DNA from 2 places in the Micromonospora cathayae genome. Region 2 is predicted to be linked to the other one. Evidence: riboswitches for the same ligand, from Rfam matches in the RefSeq annotation. Region 2 holds a riboswitch; the other holds the start of a gene.
What was found. Region 2 has a riboswitch for S-adenosylmethionine ahead of PVK37_RS24695 (aminotransferase class V-fold PLP-dependent enzyme). Riboswitches for the same ligand answer to the same signal wherever they lie in the genome.
Positions count from the first base shown of each region.

Region 1: another riboswitch for S-adenosylmethionine. It lies ahead of thrC (threonine synthase); the one in region 2 lies ahead of PVK37_RS24695 (aminotransferase class V-fold PLP-dependent enzyme).

Region 1 covers NZ_CP118615.1:817,838-821,241, reverse strand. The annotation lists gene PVK37_RS03850 (Flp family type IVb pilin) at 1-110, opposite strand, end outside; gene PVK37_RS03845 (A24 family peptidase) at 453-1,196, opposite strand; SAM riboswitch class I at 1,343-1,478, shown strand; gene thrC (threonine synthase) at 1,490-2,776, shown strand; gene PVK37_RS03835 (GNAT family N-acetyltransferase) at 3,088-3,404, shown strand, end outside.
Region 2 covers NZ_CP118615.1:5,592,838-5,596,241, reverse strand. The annotation lists gene PVK37_RS24705 (glycosyl hydrolase family 18 protein) at 1-111, shown strand, start outside; gene PVK37_RS24700 (M23 family metallopeptidase) at 156-797, shown strand; gene PVK37_RS24695 (aminotransferase class V-fold PLP-dependent enzyme) at 847-2,088, opposite strand; SAM riboswitch class IV at 2,135-2,254, opposite strand; gene PVK37_RS24690 (LLM class flavin-dependent oxidoreductase) at 2,318-3,337, opposite strand.

The sequences.
Region 1 (3,404 bases), 2.4 Mb from region 2:
AGGAAGACGGTGGCGGCGATCGCCACCGCGATCAGCGCGACGAGCAGTCCGTACTCGACGGCGGTCGCGCCGTCGTCGCGGCGGCGCAGTTTCGACACGAGCTTGTTCACTACGGATTTCCTCTCCCAGAACACCCGCGGGGGTGACGATGAGTAACCAGGCGCAAAGCTGTTACCTGCGGTTATGCAGGGGATCAGTGGCGGTGGCAACGGAATGTGAACATGCTTCGGGCGGCGCGGGTCACCTTCCATCGGCTCATCCCGGCGTGATGAACGGATCGGCGTCGCGGCCGGTCAGTCCAGGTCAAGAAGATGGTCGGCCTGACCTGCGCCGATGCTCGGCTCAACCGCCCGGGATGGTCGGTCCGGCCGGGGCCGATGGTCGGTCCGGCCGCCCGCGCTGGTCGGCCTGACCAGGGCTGATGGTCGGCTCAGCGGGTCACGATGGTCGGCTCAGCCGGCCGCGATGGTCGGCCAGCCGCCGACCGCCAGGACGGCCAGCAGGGCGCCGACCAGGAGGGCCGGCCCGAACGGCACCTTCGACCGCCAGCCGACCCGCCGGACGGCCAGCAGCACCAGCAGCACGGGGGCGTTCACCACCCAGGGCAGCACCACGCCCAGCACCACCGCGTCCCAGCCCAGCCAGCCCAGATACCAGCCGAGCAGCGCGCCGACCTTCGCGTCCCCGAAACCGAAACCGGCACCGGGCAGCAGCACCAGGCCGGTGAGGAGCACGCCGACCGCCAGACAGCCGAGCAGCCCGCGCAGCCAGTCGTCCCACCCGCCGGTGACCAGGGCCACCACTGCGAGCAGCGCCGGGGTGACCGCCAGCGCCGGCAGCACCACCTGGTCGGGCAGCCGGTGGCAGGCCACGTCGACGACGGCCAGCAGCACCCCGAGCACCGCGAGGGCCAGGAACAGCGGGAGCACGGCCACCGGACCGAGCGCCGCGCCGAGCAGTCCACCGGCCAGCCCGGCCACCGGGGCGGTCAGCCAGCGGGAGACCGACGTCCGGTGCCCGCAGTCAGGGCCGGCCGTCCAGCCCCGCAGGCCCGGTGCCAACGGGGTGCCACACTCCGTGCACTCCCGGCGTGCCGGTTCGCCGTACGGCACCGCCAACCGGTACGCGACCGTCGGCACGAACGCGCCCGCCACCGCACACCCCAGCGCCGCCGCCCCGACCACCACCGCCGACATGCGCCGCACCCTATCGCCATCGGCGGCGCGCCGGAGGCCGGCGACGTCATGATCGTTTTGAGCGGACGGTGCGGGCTGGCTCACACCGTGGGAAGAGGGCTCGGCAGGAGCCGGGCGCGCTCGTAGACTCGGCCGTACAACTGCATACCTCATCCAGAGGGGCTGAGGGATACGGCCCGACGACGCCCCGGCAACCACCCCGCGTGCTCAGAGCTGAGCGCCGAGCGGGGCAGGTGCCAAATCCGTCCCCGCCGCACGGTGCGATGCGGGGAAAGATGAGAGGACTCCTCGACATGACGTCGACGACCGTCGCCCCCGGCATCGACACCACCACCAGCCCCGCCCGCGCCCTGGTCTGTCGCGCCTGTTCCGCCCGGTACCCGCTGGCCGCCCAACACGCCTGCTACGAGTGTTTCGGCCCGCTGGAGGTCGACTACGACACCGCCGCGCTGGCCCGGGTCACCCGCGAGCAGATCGAGGCCGGCCCGCAGAACCTCTGGCGGTACGCCGCCCTGCTGCCCGCCGGCCAGGACCCGGCCACCCGGGTCACCCTCGACCCGGGACTGACCCCGCTGGTCGCCGCCGGCAACCTCGCCGCCGAGCTGGGCATCACCGCCCCGCTCTGGGTCAAGGACGACAGCGCCAACCCGACCCACTCGTTCAAGGACCGGGTCGTGTCGGTGGCGCTGACCGCCGCCCGTGCGCTCGGCTTCACCCGCTTCGCCTGCGCCTCGACCGGCAACCTCGCCAACTCGGTGGCCGCGCACGCCGCCCGCGCCGGGGTGCCCTCGGTGGTCTTCATCCCCAGCGACCTGGAGCAGGGCAAGGTGGTCACCACCGCCGTGTACGGCGGCGAGCTGGTCGCCATCGACGGCTCGTACGACGACGTGAACCGGCTCTGCGGTGAGCTGGTCGAGACCGACGAGTTCGAGGACACCGCCTTCGTCAACGTCAACGTCCGCCCCTACTACGCCGAGGGCTCCAAGACCCTCGGGTACGAGGTCGCCGAGCAGCTCGGTTGGCGGATCCCGGCCCAGGTGGTCATCCCGATGGCCAGCGGTGAACTGCTCACCAAGGTCGACAAGGCGTTCAGCGAGCTGGTGGAGATCGGCCTGGTCGAGGCCCCGGCCGGCGGCTGGAAGGTGTTCGGCGCGCAGTCGGCCGGCTGTAACCCGATCGCCACCGCCCTGCACGCCGACTCCGACACCATCACCCCGGTCAAGCCGACCGGCATCGCCAAGTCGCTGAACATCGGCGACCCGGCGGCCGGGCTCTATGCCCTGGAGGCGGTACGCCGTACCGGTGGCTGGATGGAGTACGCCGACGACGACGAGATCCGTGACGGTATCCGGCTGCTGGCCCGCACCACCGGGGTGTTCGCCGAGACGGCGGGTGGGGTGACCGTGGCGGTCCTGCGCAAGCTGGTCGCCTCCGGTCGGCTCGACCCGGCCGCCGAGACGGTGGTCTTCAACACCGGCGAGGGGCTCAAGACCATCGACGCGGTCGCCGGCCAGGTCGGGCCGACCCACCGGATCCGGCCGTCGCTGCGGGCCGCCCGGGACGCCGGTCTGCTCGGCTGACCCGGTATCGTCCTGCCGGAGTCCGGGTGACTGGCCGGTCGGGCGTGTCGACTCGCCCGAACGGGGGATCGGGTCGATCCGTCGGGTAACCGACCGTTCGCCCACGGTACGAAAAACCCCCCGCCGAGGACTTGACGGCAGCAACCGGACGGGCGCAAGATGCTTCGTGCGGGAGGGCGTTCGCCGGAGACTTTTCAAGCCTTACGACCCAACGCCGGAGGCGTTGTGCGATCGTCCCTCCCGACCAAGCTTCCCGGGCCGGCGATGAAAATCGCTGGCCCGTTTGCTGTCGGTCCCGCACCCTCGTCGGCATGAGCCTCGTGATCGCGCCCCTCGACCCGTCCGATCCGGCCGCGATCGACGCGGCCCTCCAGGTGACCGAACCCGCCCGCATGGTCGACGTACCCGACTTCGCGCCGCGTACCCACGTACAGTTCGCGGCCCTGCTCCGACACCCGATGCCGGGCCGGGAACAGCGGTCCGCCCTGGCGACGCTCGACGGTGTACCCGTCGGATACCTGGAACTACGGATGTCCCACCTGGAGAATCCGGACAACGCCGGTGTCGAACTGGTGGTGCACCCGGCGTACCGGCGCCGGGGTTTCGGCCGGGCGCTGCTCGAGTACGC
Region 2 (3,404 bases):
GCGTCGAACAGGTGCCTGGACGCCACCGACAACAGCTCCGCCAACGGCACCCGGCTCCAGATCTGGGACTGCTTCGGTGGCGCCAACCAGGTCTGGCGGCTGCCGGCCTGACCACCGGGACGGCGGACCGTCCCGGGTCTGTCATTGTTGGCAGGGTGACGACCGGCCACCCCATCCGTCCGCGTTCCCACCGTCGTGGCGGCCACCGAGTCCTGCGCGTCGTGCTCGCGCTCGGCGCGGTGGCCGCCCTGGCCGCCCTCGCGGTGGTCGTGGTGCCGATGCTGCTGCCGCCCGGCCCGCGACCGCTGTTCCAACTCCCGGTCGCCTGCGGGGAGAACTGGCAGCTCGGCACCTATCCCGGGCACGACGACTACGACGTCGACCTGTTCCCCCTCGACGGCGAGGCATGGGGGCGGCCGGTGCTCGCGTCCGCCGCCGGCACGGTCACCGTCGCCGGTATCAACGGCTCGCTGGGCGGCCGGACCCCGGAGAACCCGGACGGGCCGCGCGGCCGGGGCGGCGGGTACTGGGTCAAGATCGACCACGGGGGCCGGTGGGAGACCCAGTACCTGCACCTGCTGGAACCCCCGCTGGTGCGCGAGGGGCAGCGGGTCGCCCAGGGCGAGCAGATCGGCCGGCTGGGCAGCACCGGCAACTCCGGCGCACCACACCTGCACTACGAGCAGCGCCGGGGCTGGGAGAAGGTGGAGACGTACTTCGACGGGGAACCGTCCGGCATCACCCGGGACGACCGCGAGTACACCGTCCGCCGGACCAGCAACAACTGCCCCGGCTGAGCCCGGACGGAGCCCCGTCGCCGCCGTCGGCCGCCCCGCCGCCGGTCGCTCAGGTCAACGCCGCGAGCGCGGTGAGCAGCCGGTCCACGTCCTGGGTCGTGCTGCCGAGTCCGAAGCTGGCGCGGAGCGCGGTCGGTGGCAGGTCGGTGCGTCCGCTGCGCGCCGCCGCCCCGGCCAGCAGCCGCCGGACCAGGGGATGCGCGCAGAACAGGCCGTCGCGGACCCCGATGTCGTACCCGGTGGCCAGCTCCGCCGCGACCTCGCCCGAGTCCCGCCCGGCGACCACGAACGACACGATGCCGACCCGTGGCGCGTCCGGCCCGAAGGTGCGCAGCTCCACCACGTCGGGCAGGGCGGCCAGCCCGTCCCGGAGCCGGGTCAGCAGCGCCTGCTCCCGGACGTGCAGCGCGGCCCGGTCGGCGGCGGAGAGCGCCGCGCACACCGCCGCCAGGGCGACCGCGCCGAGCAGGTTGGGCGTGCCGGCCTCGTGCCGGGCCGCCCCGACGGCCCACCGTACGTCGTGGGTGGCCGCGCCGACGTGGCTGGTGGCACCACCACCGGCCAGGTACGGCGGAGCGGAGTCCAGCCAGTCACCCCGGCCGACCAGCACCCCGGCCCCGAAGGGCGCGTACAGCTTGTGCCCGGACGCGGCCAGGTAGTCCACGCCCAGCGCCGCCACGTCGACCGGGGCGTGCGGCGCGAGCTGGGCCGCGTCCACCGCGATCCGGGCACCGTGCCGGCGGGCGACCAGGGCCAGCTCGGCCACCGGCCAGCGTTCCCCGGTCACGTTGCTCGCCCCGGTCACCGCCACCAGGACCGGCAGGTCGGCCGGGGTGGCGCGCCGCAGCTCGGTCAGCGCCGCGGCCAGGGCCCGGACCGCCTCGCCCGGGGTGGCCGGCACCGGCAGCCGCACCGACCGGCGCGGCCAGGGCAGCAGGTTCGCGTGGTGCTCGCCGGCGAAGGTGACCACCGTGGTCCCGGCCGGCAGGGCCCGCGCCAGCAGGTTCAACGCGTCCGTGGTGTTGCGGGTGAAGACCACGTGGTCGTCGGAGCGGGCACCGAAGAAGTCACCGACCGTCTGCCGGGCCTGCTCGTACGCCAGGGTGCAGCGTCGGGACAGCGCGCCCGCGCCCCGGTGCACGCTCGCGTACCAGGGCAGCAGCTCGGCCACGGCGTCGGCGGCGACCCGGGCGCAGGGCGCGCTGGCGGCGTGGTCGAGGTTCACCTGACCGGGTACGCCGAGCACGTCGAGCGGTCGGGCCACGGGCGGGGTCAGCAGGGCGACGGACACGACAACCTCCGGAGTCCGGGGACCCCGGGTGACAGCACCGGGACGGGGTCCGCGCTTGCCCAGCACCGGACGGGGCTGGGCCCGGTCATCACCCGGGGCACCCCACCGCGAACTCGACGAGGGTTGCCGGCCAGCAAGCCGGGGCTTCACGCTGGCGCTCGTGACCTGCCGACAAGCATACGACCCGGCCACCTGCCGGGGAATCCCGGTGTCCGGCCGGGCGCGCGGGTCAGCCGGCGGGACGCCAGCCCAGCGCCGGACCGAGCCGGGTCGCCATGTCGGTGAGGATCTGGACGTAGTCGGCGTGGTCGAAGGTGAACGGCAGCGCGAAGGTGACCTCGGTGCTCTCCCGGAACCCGGCGTGCGCGGCCAGGCGCTCGGCGATCAGCTCGGCCGGGCCGAGGAGATCCGGGGCGATCATCATCCGGGCCGGTCCCTGGGGCGCCGTCGTGCGCGGCGTGCGGCGGTGGACGTACCGGGCGTACTTGTCGCGCTGGGCCGCAGTGGCCGTGTCGGTGGGGATGACGACGAGCCCCTGGGAGACGCGGGCCCGTGCGGCGTCCGGGTGGTGGGCGCGGAAGGCCCTGATCTGCGCCGCCTGGATCTCGGCGAAGTCCGTCGACTCCTCGGCCTTCACCACGTTGCTGGTGAGCAGGTTCAGGCCCTGCTCGCCCGCCCAGCGTGCGGACCGGAGGCTGCCCGCGCCGTACCAGATCCGGGCACCGAGGCCGGGGGAGTGCGGTTGCACCCGGTCGGAGTAGGTCTCGAAGCCCTCCACGCCCGCGAAGTCGCTGGCCGGCTTGCCGGCGATGAGGTCGAGCAGCCGGCGTACCCGGGTGTAGCTGAAGTCCTCGACGTCTGCGGTGTCCGGGTAGAGCGCCTGCCGGACCCGGTCGTAGTGCGCCGGTGGACCGATGCTGACCCCCGGATTGAGCCGCCCGCCGGAGAGGACGTCGACCGTGGCCAGGTCCTCGGCCAGCCGGAGCGGGTTCTCCCAGCCGAGCGGGATGACCGCGGTGCCGAGCGCGATGCGTCGGGTCCGCTGCGACGCCGCGGCCAGGACGGCCACCGGCGAGGAGACGCCGAACTGGAGATGACGGTGGCGTACCCAGGCGCTGTCGAAGCCGAGCTGTTCGCCCAGCTCGATCAGGTTCAGGGTCGACTCGTGGCCGGCGCGCGGATCGGTCTCGTCGAACAGGCCGATGGTGAGGAAACCGAGCTTTCCGAGCGGCGTCGCGGGTGTGGGCACGTCTTCCTCCTGGCGAGATGGTAAGCCCTATCAAATCTATCGGATTTACCGCCTTCTCGGGTCGTGG